Regions from separate parts of the Cohnella sp. 56 genome, predicted to be linked through region 2. Evidence: a T-box and tRNA genes for the amino acid it is inferred to sense, from the RefSeq annotation. Region 2 holds a T-box; the other holds one or more tRNA genes.
The links. The T-box of region 2 lies ahead of leuS (leucine--tRNA ligase). A T-box ahead of a tRNA ligase gene usually reads a tRNA of that ligase, here a tRNA-Leu.
Positions count from the first base shown of each region.

Region 1 (7,248 bases), 240 kb from region 2:
CAGATCTACAATCCGTACCAGAACCAAATGTTCTTCCTCGGCAAAACCGCGATGATGCTCGGCCAGTACTATATGCTGAACGATCTGGAGACTTACAACAAAAACTATGAAAAGCTGAAAATGAGCAAGTTGGACTGGGACGTCGTTACGGTGCCGCAGTTCATAAACGAAGCGCCGGGCGTCGGCACGAACATCACGCTCAGCCAGTTGACCGCGATCAACGCCAAAGCCGCCAATCCGGACGACGCCTGGGAGTTCGTGAAGTTCATGAACGGCGAGGAGTGGGCGAAGCTGAAGTCCCGCAGCAGCTACGAGATGACGGCGCGCAAGTCGTTCATCAAGCCGCGCGAAGGGATGAACTACAACATCAACGCCTTCACGCAGCTGCAGCCGGCGCCGCAGCAGTCGCTCGAGGACATGAAGCTGCAGCAGGAGCGCCCGAACCTGAACTATATCCAGCAGCTCGGCAGCACGGAATTCCAGCAGGTGCTCAGCGGCAAGCTGTCGGTCAAGGAAGCGCTCAAGGAATTCGAGGAGAAGGGCAACGACATGCTGCAAAAAATCAAGCTGAACCCGAAGGGCCAGTTCGATCCGGGCATCGGCGGCGACGTGTACGGAGGCGGCGGCGGTATCGCCAGGCCGATGTTCTAATTGCAGCAAGCACTGATCTCTATCATAGATCTCTATCTCTAACCACGATGACCGACTTCGCGCGAACAGATATTATGGCTGCTCGCGCCTTTTTTTAACGTCATGCGGAAAATTATGCCGATTGAGGAAAACGGAAGGGGATATATATGAATATGGCTAAGTGGAAGACTCGAACGGGCAAGGGATGGAGCGCGGGGCTCGCGGCGATATTGCTGGCGGTTCCGGTACTCGGCGCATGCTCGGACGACGCGGCCAAGGACAACGAGCGGCGTACGCTCCGGATCGGAATGATGTACGGCAGCAAGGACAGCGAATCATGGTTCCGCCAGCAGACGACCGACATGTTCGAGATCGATCATCCGAACATCGACATCGAGCTTGTCTATGCAACCGACTACAGCGATTCGCAGTTTATGACGGAGGAGGAGCGCAAAAAGCAGCAGCAGGAGGACCCGGAGAAAAAATTCCGCGAACTGCTGAGCGGCGACAATCCGGTCGATGTCGTCATGACCGACCTCGGTACGATGAAGCGCCTGGTGACCGATAACCTGCTGAAGTCGCTCGATCCGTACATCAAGCAGGACAAGATGGATATGTCCGACTTTTTGCCCTCCGTCCTCGAATCGATCAAAGGGCAGGGCAACGGCCAGATTTACGGGCTGACCCCGACATTCTCGAGCAGCGCGCTGTTCTACAACAAAAAGCTGTTCGAAAAAGCAAACGTAACGCCTCCGAAGGACGGCATGACATGGAACGAGATATTCTCCCTGGCGCAATCGATGAAAAGCGGCAAAGGCAAGGATGCCGCATACGGATTTGCGTTTAATACATACGGCGGCGGGCTCCAGCTCTACAGCATTCAATCGACGTACGATACGTCGAGCATGAGAATGTTCGATGCCGCCGGCGAGAAGATGACCGTTCATACGAAGGCATGGGCGGATGCATGGGCCAAGCCGATCCAGATGTACAAGGATCACGTCATCCCGCATGACGAAGATCTGCAGCAGTCGGCGGCTTCCATGGCGTCCGGCGACGGGGTGTACGCATACAATCCTTATCAGAACAACACGTTCCTGGCCGGCAAGGTCGCCATGGTCATCGGCAGCTATTATATGGTGAACGAGATCGCCAGCTACAATAAAAACGTGGACAAGATGAAAGATGCCAAGGCGCTGGATTGGGATGTCGTCACGGTGCCCGAATATGCGGAGGGCGGCGCGCCCGGCATGTATCTGGGCAACATGTCCTCCATCAATGCCAAAAGCGCCAATCCGGACGATGCCTGGACGTTCATCAAGCATATGAACAGCGAAGAGGTGGCCAAGTTCAAGGCGCGGAGCCAAGGCGAGCTCAGCGTGCGGCAGAAGTTCATCCAGCCGCAGGACGGCGCCGCGTTCCACCTCGAAGCGTTCACGAAGGTAAAGCCTTACGTGGGCGAAGCGAGCGAGGCGGATACGGAGCTGTACCGCAGCAGACCCAATCTGAGCCTGATCTCCGAGCTGGGCAATTATTTATTCCAGGATGCCGCCCAGGGCAAGAAGACGATCGACGAAGCGCTGACGGAGTGGGACACCAAGGGCAATGAGCTGCTTCAGAAAATCAAGCTGGACCCGACGGGGGATCTGAGTGCCGAGATGAACGAATACCGTCAGGCGGCCCAATCCGGCATGCAATCGATGCTGCGCGCCGCAGCCGGGGAAGTCGTCGTGAATTAAGGCAAGGCAGAAGCAAGGGTTAAACCGCTCGCAAACCGAGCATCCTAAATCCATATCGACCACATTCCGGAGGGACGGACACGGTATGAATTGGGTGTACTGGTCGCGGCTGTACGACAGCAAATTTCAGGCGGGATGTCTCGTCCGGCGCATCGAAAACGACGGCTGGCTGTTCGGCGTCGATATGCCTCGGGAAGTCGAGGTATACCGCTCGCGCAAGGGCAAGTACGGCGTGCGTTATATGCCATAAACGACGGGTTTGCTTAGGGGAGCCTGCCGCGCCTTCGGGTTGCGGCAGGCTCCTTGCTGTGTTATGTTCGAGTGAGCGGCGGAACCATCCTATACGAGAGCCGCGAAGATAGGGAGGCTGGCAGCAATGAAAAGAATGCCCTTGTCCGCAGATACGGCGCAGAAGCTGGCGGCGCATCTCAAGGTGCCGCTGGAGCATCTGATGCATATGCCGCAGCATATTCTGCTGCAGAAGCTCGCGGAGATGGCGCAGGCCGAGCAGGTTGAGGCTGCGAATACGGATTCGAATGCAGATTCGAAAAAAAATTAAAATAATTCGTGATTTTCCTTGACGGAACTATAGTCTATGCGGTATATTAATTCTTGTCGCCATTGAAGGACAAATGAACGCTTAACGACGCGGGGTGGAGCAGCCCGGTAGCTCGTCGGGCTCATAACCCGAAGGCCGCAGGTTCAAATCCTGCCCCCGCAACCAACTTATCACCTCGTAGGGATCATGACGAGGGCCCTTAGCTCAGTGGTTAGAGCTGTCGGCTCATAACCGATTGGTCGGGGGTTCGAGTCCCTCAGGGCCCACCACAGCGAGGTTCGCTCGCATATTCCTATGCGAGGCTTACGTCAATTACATAGCGATGCTTTATGCGCCTCACTTGCGTTTCTCCGGTTGATGGAGATCGCGGGGAGGCGTTTTGCATGCGTGGAGGACTTAGGTGCTAGTTCGCTGCAGGCAACAGCCGGCTGTTATCGTTATATAGCAGCAGCGACGGAAAAATACGACAGATTTTATTTTTAACGTTTGACGCACCGCCTCGCGCATAGTACAATGAACAACGTCGGTTTATTGAGATGATCATGCCGGGGTGGCGGAATTGGCAGACGCACAGGACTTAAAATCCTGCGATGGGTGACCATCGTACGGGTTCGACCCCCGTCCTCGGCATACTTGGTAGTGATAGGGTTCGTTTCCCTGACTTACATAAGCCAAATCGACTTTAAAAGACGAGTCCTGCGAGGCTAAGGCGACCTGACCTGGCCGCGCGGGATTCGCCGCACGAGATCCTCTTTTGCCCTATCTGTACGCAAATTACAGGTAGAGGCGAAGGAGGATTTTTGGATTATGGGGCATGAATCGGCAAGCTCAAATTCAGTAGAATAGCCGGGGTGAGTCGCAATGAGAAGAAATATGCTGCATTATTTAACGCTAATCGTGGGTATTGTTTTAATCGTGCTGTCATTGACGGGGATGGCGGGGGACAATAAAAATAAATGGATCGTGCTCGCGCTTTCCGTTTTAACGGTCGTCTCGAGTGTGGTCGGTTTGATCCGAAGCAGATCCGTTCGTTAGACACCGCTATGTGAGAAAGCTCTCATAACCGTTTGCTTCCTGGCTCCAGGGGTACTTATAACATGGGCAAGCAAGCCCGGACTAACCCAAAGGAGTGATTCTGAATGGCACGCAATGACGACAACAACAAGATGAGCCGCGAGGAAGCAGGACGCATGGGTGGGGAAGCGACATCGAGGACGCATGACCGCGATTTCTATCAGGAGATCGGCGAGAAGGGCGGAGAGGCGGGCGGTGGCAGCAGCAATCGCAGCCAAGGCGGCGGCAGCGACAGGGGCGGCATGAGCAGGGAAGAGGCCGGCCGCAAGGGCGGACGTTCCTGATCGGCATATGAGTGCGACATCAAGCAATCGTTAAAATAAGCAGTGCGAAAACGCCGGATGCCCGAGTGCATTCGGCGTTTTTTGCTGTGACTGCGGCTGGTGTGAGCCGTCTCGGCGATCCGAATCGCCTGCCTGCGGCAGCAGGAATTAACCGTATCCGCGTGGAAGGGTATAACGCACAGGAATAGAGAGGATAGGGCGTGAGGGAGCGATGACGAAGCAGTACGCGATCGATCTGGCCAAAAAGCTGTACAGGGAGCATGATCGTTCTTACTTCGTCGTGCTGGAGGAGGACTCCGAGGAGTACCGGATCGTCGACAAGGCGGAAAAGGATGCGAAGCAGCTTAATCGATATGTCGTGTTCAGTATCGAAACGGATTGAAAGTTATTGGCGAGGTGAGGACGGCTCCGGGCGCGCTTGAATGCGCGCCCCGGAGCCGTTCGTTATGTCAGGCGATGCCGATCGCCGAGGCGAAGCGCGCCTGCAGCTCCCGTGTGAGAGGGCCGGGCGCCCCGGCGCCGATCGGGCGGCCGTCGACGGAGACGATCGGCGTGATCTCGACCGTCGTGCCGGTCACAAAGGCTTCGTCGGCGCCGTACAGCTCGTCCAGCGTGAAGGGGCGCTCCTGGACGGGGATCTCGCCTGCGCCCGCCAGTCTGAGCGTCACGGCGCGTGTGACGCCGTGCAGAATCAGATTGTTCGCGGGATGCGTCAGGAGCGCACCGTCCTTGACGATCATGACATTGGAGGCGCTGCTCTCGGTGACGATGCCGTCGCGGTGAAGGATGGCATCGGCGGCGCCGCGCTCCGCGGCCTCTTGCTTCGCCAGGACGTTGGCCAGCAGGTTCAGCGTCTTGTAGTTGCAGTGCAGCCAGCGGATATCGTCCTGCGTGATGACGGAGATGCCTTCTTCCATCGTCCGGACGGGGCGCGCGACCTCGCGCGTATAGGCGAGGGCGACCGGGGCGGCATCGGCGGGGAAGAGGTGGTTGCGCGGCGCCGCACCGCGGGTAATCTGCAAATAGACGGTGCCGTCGGACAGCCCGTTCCGGGCGACGAGCTCGTCGATGGCGCTCCGCAATCCGTCGATGCCCCAAGGGAGCGGGAGCTTGAGGCCTTCGGCGCTGAGCCGCAGCCGCTCGTAGTGGGCGTCGGCTTCGAACAGCCGGCCTCCGTATACGCGGAATACTTCGTAGATGCCGTCTCCGAAGTAGTAGCCGCGGTCGTGCGGCGAGATCCGCACCTGCTCCTCGGGCAGGAAGGCGTTGCCATACCAATAGATCGAAGTCATAGTCATGGGGCGTTTCTCCTTTGTTTTGGGCGTGCCTCGTGATTCTGCTATAATTGAATCGCGAATCCCTTGCTATTAGCTATCATAAATCAGGAGGCGGGCCTCATGCCAGCGGTGTTCAGGAACGATTGGGAGCCCTTGCTCCAGCCGGAGCTGGAGAAGCCCTACTATAAGGCGCTGAGAACGGAGCTGGCCGCCGAGTACAGACAGCGGACCGTGTATCCGGACATGCATCATATTTTTGAAGCGCTCCATCTGACTGCCTATCGGGACGCCAAGGTCGTCATCTTGGGACAGGACCCCTACCACGGGGCGGGCCAGGCGCACGGCCTCAGCTTCTCCGTCCTGCCGGGTGTCCGCCAGCCGCCGTCGCTGCGCAACATCTTCAAGGAGCTGCAGAGCGATCTGGGATGCCCGATCCCGGGCCACGGCAACTTGTTGCACTGGGCCAAGCAGGGCGTGCTGCTGCTGAACGCCGTGCTGACGGTCCGTGAGGGCGAGGCCAACTCGCACAAGGGTCTCGGCTGGGAGAAGTTCACCGACGCCGTCGTAGCGGCGCTGAACGAGCGAGAGGCCCCGCTGGTGTTCATTCTGTGGGGCAGCCATGCGCAGAAGAAGGCGGCCTTTATCGACCGGCGCAAGCATTTCGTCATTGCGTCCGCGCATCCGAGTCCGCTGTCCGCGCACAACGGCTTTCTCGGCAGCCGGCCGTTCTCGCGTGCGAACGAATATTTGCGGCAGGCGGGCGAGCGTCCGATCGATTGGTGCGTGCCGGAGCTCGGCGCGGAGGAGCGGGAGCGCATGCTGCGCGAGACTGCGGCGTCCGCAGAGACATCCGGCGCCGATTAACGGGCGCTGGGCACGCTGCATGGCATTTCCGTCTACTAGCAGCAGAGAGCCGCCGGACATGTGCCGGCGGCTCTCTGCTGTGCTGTTTAATGCGGCTTCATAAGGCCTGGAGCTGCTTTAAGGTTGGACTTCGCCGCCGAGCACGGGCGTATACGCCGTGCTGATGTAGACGGCAGCCGCGACCGTCGTGATGACCTGCGGGTACATGCGGTCCGGATCCGGCTTGACGACCCGGTAGGTGATGATCGCCTGCTTATCCTTGTAGGCGACGTTCGCGATCTCGATGCCGTAGCCCGCATGCGGCGCCTCGGCTGAGATCGTCACCTTGAGCGCTTCGGTGCCGTATGCTTCGCTCGACATCCGCACATTCGTCAGCGGCGAGGCCGGCTGCTCCGGCTGCGGCACCGGTTTTGTGTTTTTGACAAATGTGATGCCTTTGGCCAGGATGACGGCCGCTTCGCTGCGGGTGATCGCGTCCTTCGGGCGGAATCTGTTCTTCTCGTCCAGGGATGCGATCTTCCCGATGAGCAGCTTCTGGACGCTGTCCATGTAGCCCTTCGTTACTTTATCCTCGTCCTTGAACGTCATGTACATTTCGATCCAGGCATATTCGCCTTTTTTGCTGATTGCTTGGTACACCCAGTGCGCATACTGCTCGCGCGTCACCTTGCCGTTCGGATCGATGTCGCGGGGGATATCCAGGCCGTTCAGCTGTGCGATGATGAAGGCTTTGGCATAGGGTGCGTTATCCTTGACCTTGGTGAAGTAATCGCTTGCCTTCGGCTCCTTGATGAAGCGGATGTTGTCGATGTTCAGGCCGA
Region 1 is NZ_JAZDQE010000002.1:382,358-389,605, forward strand. It holds gene VQ071_RS04645 (ABC transporter substrate-binding protein) at 1-651, shown strand, start outside; gene VQ071_RS04650 (ABC transporter substrate-binding protein) at 804-2,369, shown strand; gene VQ071_RS04655 (hypothetical protein) at 2,455-2,619, shown strand; gene VQ071_RS04660 (YycC family protein) at 2,746-2,928, shown strand; tRNA gene VQ071_RS04665 (tRNA-Met) at 3,017-3,093, shown strand; tRNA gene VQ071_RS04670 (tRNA-Ile) at 3,122-3,197, shown strand; tRNA gene VQ071_RS04675 (tRNA-Leu) at 3,473-3,558, shown strand; gene VQ071_RS04680 (KGG domain-containing protein) at 4,068-4,286, shown strand; gene VQ071_RS04685 (hypothetical protein) at 4,498-4,668, shown strand; gene dat (D-amino-acid transaminase) at 4,736-5,584, opposite strand; gene VQ071_RS04695 (uracil-DNA glycosylase) at 5,684-6,427, shown strand; gene VQ071_RS04700 (S-layer homology domain-containing protein) at 6,545-7,248, opposite strand, start outside.
Region 1: it has a tRNA-Leu gene. The T-box ahead of leuS (leucine--tRNA ligase) is inferred to sense a tRNA for this amino acid. The anticodon was not compared.

Region 2 (7,248 bases):
CGGCCGGAGCTTGTCCAGCAGCTTGTCTCCGATTCCCTTGACGCGCTTCAGCTCCTCCGCCGAGCCGAAGCGTCCGTGCGCCTCCCGGTACGCGATGATGGCGGCCGCCTTGGCCGCGCCGATACCCGGCAGCTCATCCAGCTCCGCCGCGGTAGCCGTATTGATATCAAGCAGGCCCGAGGCCGCCTGGACGCCCGGCGCCGCCGCGGACGATGGGGCGGCCGCCGCGCTCGGCGCCTGCGCTTGTCCGGCCGCTGCCGCCGGCGGGACCGGAGGCGGCGAATCCGCCTTGGGCGCCGCTTCATCCGATGCCGCCGGATTGGCGGAGCCGGCCGGCGCCTTGTCAGCGCCGGCCGCTGCGGGCACCGTCACGGACACGCCTGCTTCGGCTGCCGCCGGCGCGGCCACCGCGGCGACCGCAGCCGCGAGCGGCTGGTTGACCGGCTGCCAGCCCGGCACCTCTCCGTCCGCCGGCTTCATCCATCCCCATGCCAGCAGGACGGCTGCCGCCGCGCCCGCCAGCACGGCTGCGCGGCTTCGCATACCGCCGCCGGCCATTCCTGTTCTCATGTTCGCTTCGCCTCCCGACGCTCCGGTTTACATCCTGTTCCATTTATATTGCAGCCGCGCAATAAATCGAGTCATGTCGGCCAAACCCTCCGACATACAATGAAAAGCAGTTATGAAAAATGCCCATTGCGGGAGGAGGATCTCAGATGAAGATCGGCTTCATCGGCGCAGGAAGCATGGGCGGTCTGCTGGCGGGAGCATTGCTGCGCGCCCGGGCTTTTGAGCCGGCGGATGTCACGATCGCGACCCGCACCTCCTCCAAGGCGGAACGTCTGGCGCGGCAATTCCCCGGTCTGCGGATCGGCTCGACGAACCTGGCAGCCGTCCAGGACGCGGACCTTATCTTCCTCTGCGTAAAGCCCCTTGACTATAGACAGGTCATCGGGGAGATCCGGAGCGCGCTCCGGCCCGACCAACTGCTGATCTCGATCACGAGTCCGGTCACGCTTGAGCAGCTCGAACGGCTCTTGCCCTGCAAGGTCGTCAAGATCATCCCAAGCATCGTCAACGGCGCGGCCAGCGGGGCTTCGCTGTTCATGTACGGCTCCCGCCTGGAGCCGGCGGACAAAAGGCAGCTGGTCTCCCTGTTCGGAAAAATCAGCGAGCCGATCGAGATACCCGAAAGCAGCGTCCGCGCCGCTTCGGATCTGTCAAGCTGCGGGCCTGCCTTCATGGCATACCTGCTGGAGCAATTCGTCGACGCGACCGTCGAGTATGCAGGCATGGCCCCGGACATCGCGGCCAGGCTCGGCGCCGAGATGCTGCTGGGCACGGCGCGGCTGCTCGAGCAGGGCTGCACGATGCGTGAGCTGCAGGAGCGCGTATGCGTGCCCGGCGGCATCACGGCGGTCGCGATCGAGGAGCTGCGCGACTCGACCCGGGACGCCTTCCGCAGAGTGCTCAGAAAGACGCACGACAAATTCGCGGAGGATTTGGCAAAGGTCGAAGCTTCGCTGTCCGAGCAGTCTTTCTGGACCGAGTAGCGCCCGATGACGTCCATTCTGCCGATCGGCGACAACGAAGAGGGCGGCCCCGATATTGCGGGCCGCCCTTCTCGTGAAGTCAGTTCGCTACGATGTTGACGAGCTTGCCCTTGACCGCAATAATCTTGCGCACCGTCTTGCCGTCCGTGACGGCCTTGACCTTGTCGAGCGCGAGCGCCGCATCCTGCAGCGCCTCTCCCTCGAGATCTGCCGCGACGAACACGCGGTCCACGATCTTGCCGTTGACCTGGACGGCGATCTCGACCTCGGCGTCCACCGTCAACGCCGGATCGTACGACGGCCACGCCGCATAGGTGACGCTCTCCGCGTGACCGATCCGCTCCCACAGCTCTTCGGCGATGTGCGGGGCAATCGGGGACAGCATCTGCACGAAATGCTCAAGCGCCTTCTTCGGCAGCTCCTCCGCCTTGTACGCCTCGTTCACGAAAATCATGAGCTGGCTGATCGCCGTATTGAAGCGCAGCGCTTCGTAGTCCTCGGTAATCTTCTTGACCGAGCGGTGCCACGTCTTGCGGAACGTCTCCTCGCCCGCGACATCCTTGATCTTCTCGCTCAGCTCGCCGTTCTCCCCGACGAACAGGCGCCACACGCGTCCGAGGAAGCGGTAGATGCCTTCGACACCGTTCGTATTCCAAGGCTTGGTCGCCTCGAGCGGCCCCATGAACATCTCGTACACGCGCAGCGTATCGGCGCCGAACTCGCCGACGATGTCGTCGGGGTTGATGACGTTGCCGCGCGACTTGGACATCTTCTCGCCGTTGGTGCCGAGGATCATGCCCTGGTTGACGAGCTTGTGGAACGGCTCCTTCGTCGCGACGACGCCCAGATCGTACAGCACCTTGTGCCAGAAGCGCGCATACAGCAGATGAAGCACGGCATGCTCCGCGCCGCCGATGTACAGGTCGACCGGCAGCCATTCGCGCTGCTTGGCCGGATCGCAGATCGCGTCCGCGTTCTTGGGATCGATGAACCGCAGGTAATACCAGCAGCTGCCCGCCCATTGCGGCATCGTGTTCGTCTCGCGGCGGGCGCGCCTGCCGTCAGGCAGCGTCACGTTCACCCATTCGTCCACGGTCGCCAGCGGCGACTCGCCCGTGCCCGAAGGCGTGATCGATTCGACATCGGGCAGCAAGAGCGGCAGCTGGTCCTCGGGCACCGTCTCCATGCTGCCGTCCTCGAAGTGCAGCACCGGGATCGGCTCGCCCCAATAGCGCTGGCGGCTGAACAGCCAGTCGCGCAGGCGGTACGTCACCTTGCCGCGGCCCTTGCCCTGCTCCTCCAGCCAGGAGATCGCCTTCGCGATCGCGTCCGGCGTGGACAGGCCGTTCAGGAAACCCGAGTTCACATGCTCGCCCTCGCCCGTATGCGCCGCTTCGTCGACGTTGCCGCCGCTGACGACTTCGACGATCGGCAGGCCGAACTTTTTGGCAAATTCCCAATCCCGCTCGTCATGTCCCGGAACGGCCATAATCGCGCCGGTGCCGTAGCCGCCCAGCACGTAGTCGGCGATCCAGATCGGCACGAGCTGCCCGTTCACCGGGTTGACGGCATGCGCGCCGGTGAAGACGCCCGTCTTGTCCTTGGCCAAGTCGGTCCGCTCGAGATCGCTCTTGCGCGCCGCCTGCTCGACATAGGCTTCTACATCGGCCTGCTGCGCGGCGGTCGCGATGACGGACACCAGCTCGTGCTCGGGAGCGAGCACGCAATACGTCGCGCCGAACAGCGTATCCGGCCGGGTCGTGAACACAGTCAGCGCCGCCCCCGGATGGCCGTCGATGTCGAACGTCACCTCGGCGCCGGTCGACTTGCCGATCCAGTTGCGCTGCATGTCCTTGATGCTCTCCGACCAGTCCAGCTCCTCGAGATCCTCGAGCAGGCGCTCCGCGTACTCGGTAATCTTGAGCATCCACTGGCGCATCGGCTTGCGGATGACGGGATGATTGCCGCGCTCGCTCAGGCCGTTGATGACCTCTTCGTTCGCCAGCACCGTGCCCAGCGCCGGACACCAGTTGACGGGCACTTCGGCAACGTAGGCAAGTCCCTTTTTGTAAAGCTGGATAAATATCCACTGGGTCCACTTGTAGTAATCAGGATCAGTCGTGCTGAATTCGCGTTCCCAGTCGTAGGAGAAGCCCAGCGACTTGATCTGGCGGCGGAAGTTGTCGATATTCTCCACCGTGATCTCGCGCGGATGGCGGCCAGTCTGCAATGCGTATTGTTCGGCCGGCAGGCCGAAGGCGTCCCAGCCCATCGGATGCAGCACGTTGTAGCCGCGCATCCGCTTGTACCGGCTGACGATATCGGTCGCCGTGTATCCTTCGGGATGTCCTACGTGCAGACCCGCGCCAGACGGATACGGGAACATGTCGAGCGCGTAGAACTTCTCCTTGCCTGCGTCCTCCGTCGTGCGGAACGTCTTGTTCTCGTCCCAGTAGCGCTGCCACTTGGGCTCGATCGCTTGCGGCTTGTAGCCGGGTTGTTGGTTGTCTTGTGCCATGGATGATGCTGCCCCTTCCGTCTGACTGCTCGATTAAAAACCAAAAAACCTCCCGCCCCAGCGAAAACACGCTAGGGACGAGAGGTTAAACTCGCGGTACCACCCTAGTTGACGCAGCCCTGCTTGGGCATGACGTCCACTCTTCCTCCTTAACGCGGAGGGATACGCCGCGCTTGCCTGAGATCCCAATCCGGAACCGGTCAAGGATTGTGCGCGGGGCTCCAAGGCGAGTTCGTCGCTGGCGCCAGCCGGCTTGCACCTACCGCCGGTTCTCTGGGTGACGCTGCGCGATTACTGTTCCTCTTCATAGCCGTTAATGCCTCGATTATAGCGGTTCTCGTCAATTCATGTCAAGCGTGCGGTCCCGCGCCCCGCCAGAACAGATTCACGATACGCTCCGCCAAGCCGCTCTGCTGTGCGTCCGGCGCCAGGGACGTATCCCGGCCGCCGACCATGAGCAGCGAGGAAAAGGCGTGCGCCAGCAGCAGCGGATCTTCTCCGCTCCGCATCTCCCCCGCCTCAGCGGCGACGGCGAAGTATTCGGCAAGCACCCGGTGGATGTCGTGTTCGGCTTCCCGAATCTGAAGGCGCTGCGCCTCGGACAGCGAATGGATCGCTTCCCGCATCATCGTCTCGAATTCGACATGGTTGACCGCGATTTTGGCTTCGGCCACCTTGACCAGTCGTTCGCGCAGCGTGCCGCCCTGTGCGAGCAGCTGGCGCGTGTACATGGCGATGCGCCCCATCATCTCGGTCACGGAGGCCGTGAAGAGATCCGACTTGCCGTTAAAATAATAGTATATGGACGCCTTTGTGACGCCGGCTTTTTCTGCGATTTGATTGAGGGAGACAGGTTCGTAGCCGTATGCCATAAATAGCGCCGAGGCTGCGTTCAGCAGCACCGAGCGGCTGTCCGTGTTTCCTTTGGGCCGACCGGGAGTGCGGCCTGTCTGTTGTCGTTTCACTGTGCCGATGCCTTCCCTTCGTAATTGTTGCATTATTAACCTTCCGGTATATATAATTAATAGGAGCTGTTGCAATACCTATTATTATAACGTAATCGAATCACTGGAGGGAACAATCGTGAGGGAGCATCGCGGGTATGGGAAAGGCATAACAGGACCTGTCGGCCGATGGGTGACGCTGGCGGCATGGATCGTCGCAGCCATGCTGCTCAGCATGCTGCTGCCGCAGGTCGGCAAGCACGAGACGAACAACGCGCCCAATCTGTCGGACAGCCGGCCATCCGTTCAGGCCGAAGCCGTCGCGGAGCGGGAGTTCGGCAACGGCGCGGACATCCCCGCGCTGATCGTCTGGCACAAGCCCGGCGGTCTCACGGACGAAGACCTTGCAGTCATCCGCGAACTGGCCGGCAAGTGGTCTGACGCGCCGGTACCTTATCAGACGTCGATCCCCCCGTTCCACCGGATGCCCGCGGCAGCGCTCAAGGCCGAGCTGTCCGAGGACGGCAGCACACTCGTGACGCCCGTTTTTTTCGACAAAAATGCGGATACGGATCAGTTGAAGACAGGTGTCACAGCGCTCAAGTCACAGGCCGGCGCACTGCTGAACGCCGATCCGTTCGAAGCGGATACGGAAAAGGAAGGAACGCTCAGCGCACGCGTCACCGGGCCTGTCGGCATCCAGATCGACGCGACTGGCCTGTTCGAGAACGCCGACTTCGCGCTGCTGATGGGCACCGTGTTGCTCGTGCTCGTCCTGCTGCTCCTCATCTACCGTTCGCCGATCCTCGCTCTCATCCCGCTCGTCGGCGTCGGCTTCGCCTACGGCGTCATCAGCCCGCTGCTAGGCTGGATGGCCCGCGAGGGCTGGATCACTGTCGATTCGCAGGGCATCTCCATCATGACGGTGCTGCTGTTCGGAGCGGGGACGGATTACTGCCTGTTCCTGATCTCGCGGTTCCGGCAGCTGCTGAAGCACGAGCCCGATAAAAGCAAAGCGCTGCGCACTGCGCTGACGGACGCCTCGGGTGCGGTCGCGATGAGCGGCATCACCGTCGTCATCGCCCTGCTCACGCTGCTGCTCGCGGAATACGGCGCATACAAGCGATTCGCCGCGCCGTTCAGCATCGCGATCCTGATCATGAGCGTCGCCAGCCTGACCCTCGTGCCCGCGCTGCTGTCCATCATCGGACGCGCCTCCTTCTGGCCGTTCGTGCCGCGCACGCAGCATATGCGCGAAGCTCGGGCAGCAAAGCGCGGCAAGCAGCCTCCCCGCCCCGAGGCGCCTCCCCGCTATCGTACAGGCAGTCTTGTCGTGAAGCGGCCGGGCTGGATCGCCGTCGCTTCGATCGTTTGCCTCGCGATGCTGGCGGGCGTGTCGAGCCAGATCAAGTTCACGTACGACATCCTCTCTTCGTTTCCGTCCAGTATGGAGTCGCGCGAAGGCTATGCGCTGATCGGCTCTCAATTTTCCGAGGGAGAGCTCGCGCCGGTCAAGGTCATCGTCGATACGGGCGGCCGCGATACGCAGCTTGGCGCCGAGCTGTCCGCGCTGCCGTACGTCAGTCGCGTCTCCGAGCCTGCCGCCGGACAGCGCGATCCGCATATCGTCGCGTACGATGTAGAGCTGGCCGTCAATCCGTACTCTCTGGAGGCGCTCGGCCATATTCCCGACCTGCGCGAAGCCGCCGGCAAGGCGCTCGCAGCAGCGGGCGACGCGCAGGCAGCCGACCACGTGTGGATCTCCGGCCAGACTGCCGAACAATACGATACGAAGCGGACGGGCGAGCGGGATACGCGGCTGATCCTGCCTGTCGTCATCTGTCTGATCGCGCTGCTGCTCCTCGTCTACTTGCGCTCCATCACCGCTATGGTCTATCTCGTCGGAACCGTCATTCTGTCGTATTTCTCGGCGCTCGGACTCGGCTGGCTGGTCATTCATTATCTATTCGGCGCGGATGCGATACAGGGAGCGATCCCGCTGTATTCGTTCGTCTTCCTCGTGGCGCTCGGGGAGGACTACAATATCTTCATGATCTCGAGCATCTGGCGCAAACGCAAGGAAATGCCGCTGCGCGAGGCAATCCGCGAGGGCGTGGGCGAGACGGGCGGCGTCATCGCGTCGGCGGGGCTCATCCTGGCCGGCACATTCGCCGTGCTGGCGACGCTGCCGATTCAGGTGCTCGTCCAATTCGGCGTCATCACCGCGATCGGC
Region 2 is NZ_JAZDQE010000002.1:146,109-153,356, reverse strand. It holds gene VQ071_RS03680 (ComEA family DNA-binding protein) at 1-570, opposite strand, end outside; gene comER (late competence protein ComER) at 717-1,553, shown strand; gene leuS (leucine--tRNA ligase) at 1,633-4,071, opposite strand; T-box leader at 4,142-4,388, opposite strand; gene VQ071_RS03665 (TetR/AcrR family transcriptional regulator) at 4,422-5,036, opposite strand; gene VQ071_RS03660 (MMPL family transporter) at 5,155-7,248, shown strand, end outside.